Regions from separate parts of the Streptomyces sp. JNUCC 63 genome, predicted to be linked through region 3. Evidence: riboswitches for the same ligand, from Rfam matches in the RefSeq annotation. Region 3 holds a riboswitch; each other region holds the start of a gene.
What was found. A riboswitch is a leader RNA that binds a small molecule or an ion and turns the genes downstream of it on or off. The one in region 3 is predicted to bind cyclic di-AMP.

Region 1 (2,256 bases), 2.3 Mb from region 3:
CTTGATGACGACCTGGTTGCCGTAGGCGCCGCCCCAGCCCGCGGAGACGACCGTGCCGGCCCCGACGGCCTTGACGGGGGTGCCGGTCGGGACGGCGAAGTCGACACCGGTGTGGTAGCCGCTGGACCACATGCCGCCGGCCACGCGGTAGCCGGTGCCGACGGCACTGCCGGCCACCGGGAGGGTGAAGCCGGTGGAGACGGCCTCGGCGGCCCGGGCGGCCGTCTTCGCCTTCGGGGCCGAGGACGCGGAGGACGGGGAAGGCGCGGAGGAATGCTTGGAGGACGACTTGGGGGACGACTTGGGGGACGCGGACGGCGAGGACGAGTCGGGCGCCGCGGACTGGGGCGCCCGGGTGGTGCCGGTCGTCGCGGCCTTGCCGTCGAGGGTGAGCTCCAGGCCCGGGTGGATCAGCGACGGGTCGTCGCCGACGGCCCGGCGGTTGTCCGCGTAGAGCTGCTGCCAGCCGCCGCGGACGTCCTGCTCCTCGGCGATCGCCGAAAGGCAGTCGCCGGCCCGGACGGTGTAGGTCCGTACGTCCGTGTCCTTGGCGGTGGTGTTCTTCTCGGCCACCGGCACGGTCTGTACGGCCCTTTCCGTCGCGGAGTGCGCGGGGGCCGCGTGCGCGCCGGCCGCCCCGACGAACGGCAGGGCGAGGGCGGCGCCACCGGTTCCGGCGGCGGCGAGGGAGCGGGTGAGACGCTGGGTCTTCGGACGGCGGTGCTTACCCTTCGCGGGCATGGCGAATTCCTCTCCGGCGCCTGCGAGGTGAGCTGTCGGGTTCGGGCTGGAGCTGCCCGGCCGCGTGATGCGACTTCACCCCAAGCCTGTTCCGGAAGACCGGAACAGGCGGTGGTTCCTGTGGGTCCCCCGCTCCTGCCGTGCACGGGTGGGTGTGCGGGTCCCGGACGGCGGCAGGATTCGGCGTCCGTCCGGATCGGTGTGGACCGTAGGCGACCAGGACGCGCGGGGACAAGCGGACGGTTCCCTTTCCACGCGTTTCGCTTGGTCCATCACGGGAACCACCGGTCACACCGCGTGAACTCGATCTCCCGTCCGTTTTTCAATCTGCTGGACAGGCCTCAGAATTACGTGAACACGACAAGCAACGCACCGTCACCGTTATGAGGCTTGTCACGCGAGCGATTCCAGCGACCCTTATTCCTGGGCGAGTTCGAATCAACGCCGCAATTCAGGCACAAGGATCAGATGCGGCAGAGGCGAATAACCGTCGCATCGAAGTCGCCCCGCAGCCCGGTGCGCATCCCGTGGTGCAGAAGCACGGCGCCCCGGTGCACTTCCCCGGTTTCGTCGCATGCGTACGACGCCGCCGGATCGAGGCCGCGCAGCCGCAGCGCGGGCGGCGGCTCGCCGTGGTGCTGCGCCTGGAGCCAGGCGAGGACGACGGTCTCGTCCCCGCGGACGTACTGCACCGCGCTCAACCCGCCCCGCGGCGGCCGCAGCCGGTACAGGTCGCCGCGCTGGACCACGGGCCGGATCTCCTTGTAGAGGGCGATCCAGTCCCGGGCCTCGGCCAGTTCCTCCTCCGTCCACCGGGTGAGGTCGCCGCCCACCCCGAGCACCCCGGCCATGGCGCTCACGAAGCGGAAGCGCAGGCTGCTGACGCGCCCGTTGAGCATGGTGTTCGGGCTGTCGGTGACCCAGGCGGCCATGACCCGCGCGGGATGGATGTGGCTGAAGCCGTGCTGGATGGCCAGCCGGTCGAGCGGGTCGGTGTTGTCGGAGGTCCACACCTGGTCCGCACGGGACAGGATGCCGAGGTCGATCCGGCCGCCGCCGCCCGAGCAGGACTCGAAGGCCACCCCCGGGTGCGTGGCCCGCAGCCGGTCCAGCAGGGCGTACAGCGCACGCACATGGTCGGTCCACAGGCGCTGCGGATACGGCTCCCCGGGCCAGCCGGCGTCGGTGAAGCAGCGGTTGAAGTCCCACTTCACATAGTCGATCGGAGCGCCGGAGAGCAGGCCGTGGAGCTGCTCCCACAGGTACTCCTGGACGTCCTCGCGCGCGAGGTTGAGCACCAGCTGGTTACGGAACTCCGTCCGCTTCCGACCCGGTTGATGCTGCGCCCAGTCGGGGTGCGCGCGGTACAGGTCGCTGTCGGGGTTGACCATCTCCGGCTCGACCCAGATGCCGAACTCCATGCCGAGGCCGTGCACATGGTCGGCGAGCGGCTTCAGGCCGCCGGGGAACCGGCCGGGGTCGGGCCGCCAGTCGCCGAGCCCGGCGCGGTCACTG
Region 2 (2,256 bases), 3.5 Mb from region 3:
ACGAAGTCGTAGGCCTTCGCCACGTTGGCCCAGATGGGGTTCTTGGAGGTGACCCGGGCCGGGAAGCGCAGGCCCGAGCCGCCCGGTCCGCCCGGGTTGTAGACGAGGGCGCCCTGGCGCTCCTGCTTGGTGCCGGTGTTGCCGATGCGGTCGACGGCGAGCTTGATCTGCTTGCCGTACGGCTTGGCGTAGTCGACCGGCACCGAGACCCAGCCGCACTGGATGGGCTTGGCCAGCCCCCAGTCGGCGGGGCAGTCCTGCCAGTCGATCCCGGCCTCGGCGGCGCGCTCGGCGGCGATCGCGGCGCCGCGTGCCTCGCGGTCCTGGCCGTGGCGGTTCTCCGCAGCGGCGGCGGGCGTCGCCATGGCGCCGGCTATCAGGGTCGCCGTGACCAGCGCGCCGGCCGAACCGAGCGCCGTCGCCCGGTTCTTCGGTCTCATGTCCCTCAAGTGGGACCTCCCCGTACATCGTTGCGAATTGGGTACGGGGGATCCTTGCGGCTGCGAGGTCCTTGAGAACAGGGGGCACTGGCCTTCTTTGCCAATCCGATAACCGGCGCGGCGAGTCCCGCTGAGCGGATTCCGACGCGAGGCGAGCCGCCCGATGCCGTCACCCGGGCCATCACCGCTGCCGGCCGAGGTGGAAATGACCGCCCGTCACCTCGACACGGTCGGCCTACTGATCGTCAGCTCGCCGCTTCATGCTGTGAACTGACGCACCCACAGGCGCGCGCCGCCGGTGAGAACGAGCCCTGTGGGCGTGAGTCGAAACGGACCAAACGACGTACCTCCTTTCGGGTTGGTTCCCCTCCTTTTCCGAGGTCCTTCCGGTTGCGCGGCCCTGCCTCCCCGGATGGCGGAACGGGCTGTTCCGGCGCTGGTCCGGGAGTCGCCGTGGGGGGAGACAGCCGTTCGAGCGCAAGGGCGCCCACCCGAACGGCTGAGTGGTGAGTAACAACACAAATCCCCGATTCCGTTGGGATTTTCGGACATGCGTAGGTGAAGATCCGTGTCGACGACAAGCCCCCGCCACCGCGGCGGGGCGGTCCGGGCGGACGCCGAATCCTGCCGCCGCCCGGACGACCGGTCGACGGAAGTGGATCGGCAGGAGTGGAGGACCCAAGCACGACGGGTCGCCGGAACGGTCACGCCATGACCGGTCCGAGCAGCCCTTGGGGTGAAGCCGCGACAACGCGGCCGGGCAACTTCGCCAGCCCGAATCCGACAGGTCATCCTTCACAGGCGGCTGACGAAGGGTTGCGCATGACCACGCTCAATCGTGTCCCGTCACTGATGGCCCGGGCCGGCACGGCCTCGGCCCTGACCCTGGCCGCCGTGGGCGGCTCGATCGCGGTTCCCGGCATGGCCTCCGAGGCCTCGGCCGCGACACCGGCCACGAAGGCGCTTCATATCGCGGCGTCCAAGAAGGGCTCCCCCTACCGATGGGGCGCCACCGGGCCGCGGAGCTTCGACTGCTCCGGCCTCACGCTGTACTCGTTCAAGAAGGCGGGCAAGAGGCTGCCCCGCACGGCGGACCAGCAGTACAACAAGACCCGCCACATCTCCGCGAAGAGCCGCAGGGCCGGGGACCTGGTGTTCTTCCACTCGGGCTCGTACGTCTACCACGTCGGCATCTACGCCGGCGGGGGCAAGATCTGGCACGCCCCGAAGACCGGGGACGTGGTGAAGCTGCAGAAGATCTGGACGAAGAGCGTCTGGTACGGCCGGGTCCGCTGACCCGCCCGGGGCGGTGGCGGCGCCCTGAGGCGCCGTCACCGCCCCGGGCTCCGCACGAGCTACGGCTCCTGCCGCCCCGCGGCCGTGACCGGCCGGGCCGGGACCGTCCACGGAAGCTCGATGCAGACCGTCTTGCCGCCCTCCCGGGTCGGCCGCACGGTCAGCCTGCCGCCGCACTCGGCGGTGAGCCACCGGATGATCACCATGCCCCGGCCGTTGTCCTGCTGGACGGCGGCCGGCAGTCGTTTCGGGAATCTCGGATGGCTGTCGGTCACCCCGATCCGCAGGTGTTCGTCACGCACGAGAGCGAGGTCCACCGTGAAGGTGGGGGACTGCCCGAGGGTGTGCTGTACGGCGTTGGTGGCGAGCTCGGAGACGATGAGCCGGACGGTCTCGGCGGTGTCCGTGTCCGGCGGCAGGCCCCACTCCTCGAGGGTGCTCACCACATAACCGCGGGCCGCGGAGACCGAGGCGGGATCGCTCGGCAGAGTGACGGATGCTTCCAGATGGTCTGCCATGA
Region 3 (2,256 bases):
TCGTCCGCGAGCTGGAAGGCGACGCCCAGCCGCTCGCCGTACTGCGTCAGCACGTCCACGACCGTCTCGTCGGCACCGGACATCATCGCGCCGAACCGGCACGACACCGCCACCAGCGACCCGGTCTTGCCGCCCAGCACGTCCAGGTAGTGGTCGACCGGGTCCCGGCCCTCCTGCGGGCCCGCCGTCTCCAGGATCTGCCCGGTGACCAGCCGCTCGAACGCCAGGGCCTGCACCCGGACCGCCTCCGGTCCGAGGTCGGCGAGGATCTGCGAGGCCCGGGCGAACAGGAAGTCGCCGGTCAGGACGGCGACGGAGTTGCCCCAGCGGGTGTTCGCGCTGGCCACGCCGCGGCGCACCGCGGCCTCGTCCATCACGTCGTCGTGGTACAGCGTCGCCAGGTGGGTCAGCTCCACGACCACGGCCGACGGCACGATCCCCGGCGCGTACGGGTCGCCGAACTGGGCCGCGAGCATCACGAGCAGTGGCCGGAACCGCTTTCCGCCTGCCCTGACGAGGTGCTGAGCGGCCTCCGTGATGAACGGGACCTCGCTCTTGGTGGCCTCGAGCAGCCCTTCCTCGACAGCCGCCATCCCGGCCTGGACATCGGCTTCGAGAGCCTGGTCCCGCACGTTCAGCCCGAACGGCCCGACGACGGTCACGAGGGGTCTCCTGTCTGCTGGTGTCAGCTGGCGGTCACACGGTTTGTCGATAGGTCGCTGCCATCACTCAAGTCAGCGTATCCGGTCAAGTTTCGATCACCGATAGCGCCCACCGATACGGGCCGGGCGGCATCACCCGACGTGACCACCATCACGCGCCTGCCACGCGGCCCATACGGGCACTCACCCGTGCGGCCCGATTCACCCTTATTAGGGTTTCAATTCCTGTTGGTCACAATTGCTCCTCGTGTCGCCAAACCGTGAATTGAGTCACGCCGGCCTCCCTGTCCATTTTCCCCCGGTCGACTTGACTTTCCCTTTGCCTGTACGCCAGTTGAACCTTGACAGACGCAAAGGATCAAGTACCTCATACACCTCAGATCAAGGTCAACCAGGGCGATCCGTGAATCCGGCCCTTGTTCCGGGCATGCGCTCTCGCATACGTTCCCGGCCGACGGGCGGACGCCGAATCCTGCCGCCGCCCGTGAACCCATCGATCGAGTCACTCACGGCAGGAGCGGGGGACCCAGGTAAGTCGCCGGGCCGGGCGTCGTACGTCCTGTGTCGTACGCCGTGCCGGAACGGCTCGGGGTGAAGCCGTGCCCTCAAGGGCGCGGCCGGGCACCTCCCCGCCCGAACCCGACAGCTCACCTCGCAGGCGACGGAGAGGAAATTCCCCATGCCTGCAAAGGGTCAGCGCCACCGTTCCCGCATAGCCCGTGCTGTCCGCACCCTCGCCGTCACCGGCACGGGTGCCGCCGTTCTCGCCGTGCCGCTCCTCGGCGCCACCAGCGCGTCCGCGGCGACCCCGGTCGGCGGCACCACCGTCAAGACGGTCACGGGCATCGGCTACCCGAACAACCTCGACGGCTGGATCCGGGCCTCCCTGGCGATCATGAAGAAGAACGGCATCCCGGGCACCTACAACGGCATCCACCGCAACATCATGCGCGAGTCCTCCGGCAACCCGCGGGCCATCAACCTCTGGGACTCCAACGCGGCCAAGGGGATCCCGTCCAAGGGTCTGTTGCAGGTCATCGACCCGACCTTCAAGGCCTACCACGTCCCGGGCACCTCGTACGACATCTACGACCCGGTCGCGAACATCACCGCCGCCTGCAACTACGCGGCCAAGCGGTACGGCTCGATCGACAAGGTGAACGGCGCCTACTGACGGACACGCGGGCCGGTCCACACTCCGGCTAGTCAAACAATCGTTCGAGGACGACGGCGATGCCGTCGTCCTCGTTCGACAGCGTGACCTCGTCGGCCACCGCCTTGAGCTCCGGGTGGGCGTTGGCCATGGCGACACCCCGGGCGGCCCACTGGAACATGGGGATGTCGTTGGGCATGTCGCCGAAGGCGAGGGCGCTCTCGCGGCCCAGCCCCAGGTGTTCGGCGGCCAGCGCCAGCCCGGTCGCCTTGGTGATGCCGCACGGCTGGAGTTCGACGGTCCCCGGACCCGACATGGTGACCGTGGCCAGGGAGCCCACCACACTGCGCGCCGCCGCCGCCAACTCGTCGTCGGACAGCACGGGATGGCGCAGCAGCACCTTGCTGATGGGCGTACGCCACAGGTCGTCGCGCCGGTCGA

Region 1: linked by a shared signal. The riboswitch ahead of ACX25U_RS04665 (M23 family metallopeptidase) and the one ahead of ACX25U_RS14860 (transglycosylase SLT domain-containing protein) in region 3 are both predicted to bind cyclic di-AMP.
Region 2: linked by a shared signal. The riboswitch ahead of ACX25U_RS31105 (C40 family peptidase) and the one ahead of ACX25U_RS14860 (transglycosylase SLT domain-containing protein) in region 3 are both predicted to bind cyclic di-AMP.

What each region holds. Positions count from the first base shown of each region.
Region 1 is NZ_CM135963.1:1,008,664-1,010,919, forward strand. It holds gene ACX25U_RS04665 (M23 family metallopeptidase) at 1-741, opposite strand, end outside; cyclic di-AMP (ydaO/yuaA leader) riboswitch at 746-937, opposite strand; gene ACX25U_RS04670 (alpha-galactosidase) at 1,206-2,256, opposite strand, start outside.
Region 2 is NZ_CM135963.1:6,738,245-6,740,500, reverse strand. It holds gene ACX25U_RS31110 (alpha/beta hydrolase) at 1-449, opposite strand, end outside; cyclic di-AMP (ydaO/yuaA leader) riboswitch at 1,056-1,258, shown strand; gene ACX25U_RS31105 (C40 family peptidase) at 1,263-1,736, shown strand; gene ACX25U_RS31100 (ATP-binding protein) at 1,796-2,254, opposite strand.
Region 3 is NZ_CM135963.1:3,273,999-3,276,254, forward strand. It holds gene ACX25U_RS14855 (polyprenyl synthetase family protein) at 1-662, opposite strand, end outside; cyclic di-AMP (ydaO/yuaA leader) riboswitch at 1,148-1,338, shown strand; gene ACX25U_RS14860 (transglycosylase SLT domain-containing protein) at 1,342-1,836, shown strand; gene ACX25U_RS14865 (HAD family hydrolase) at 1,865-2,256, opposite strand, start outside.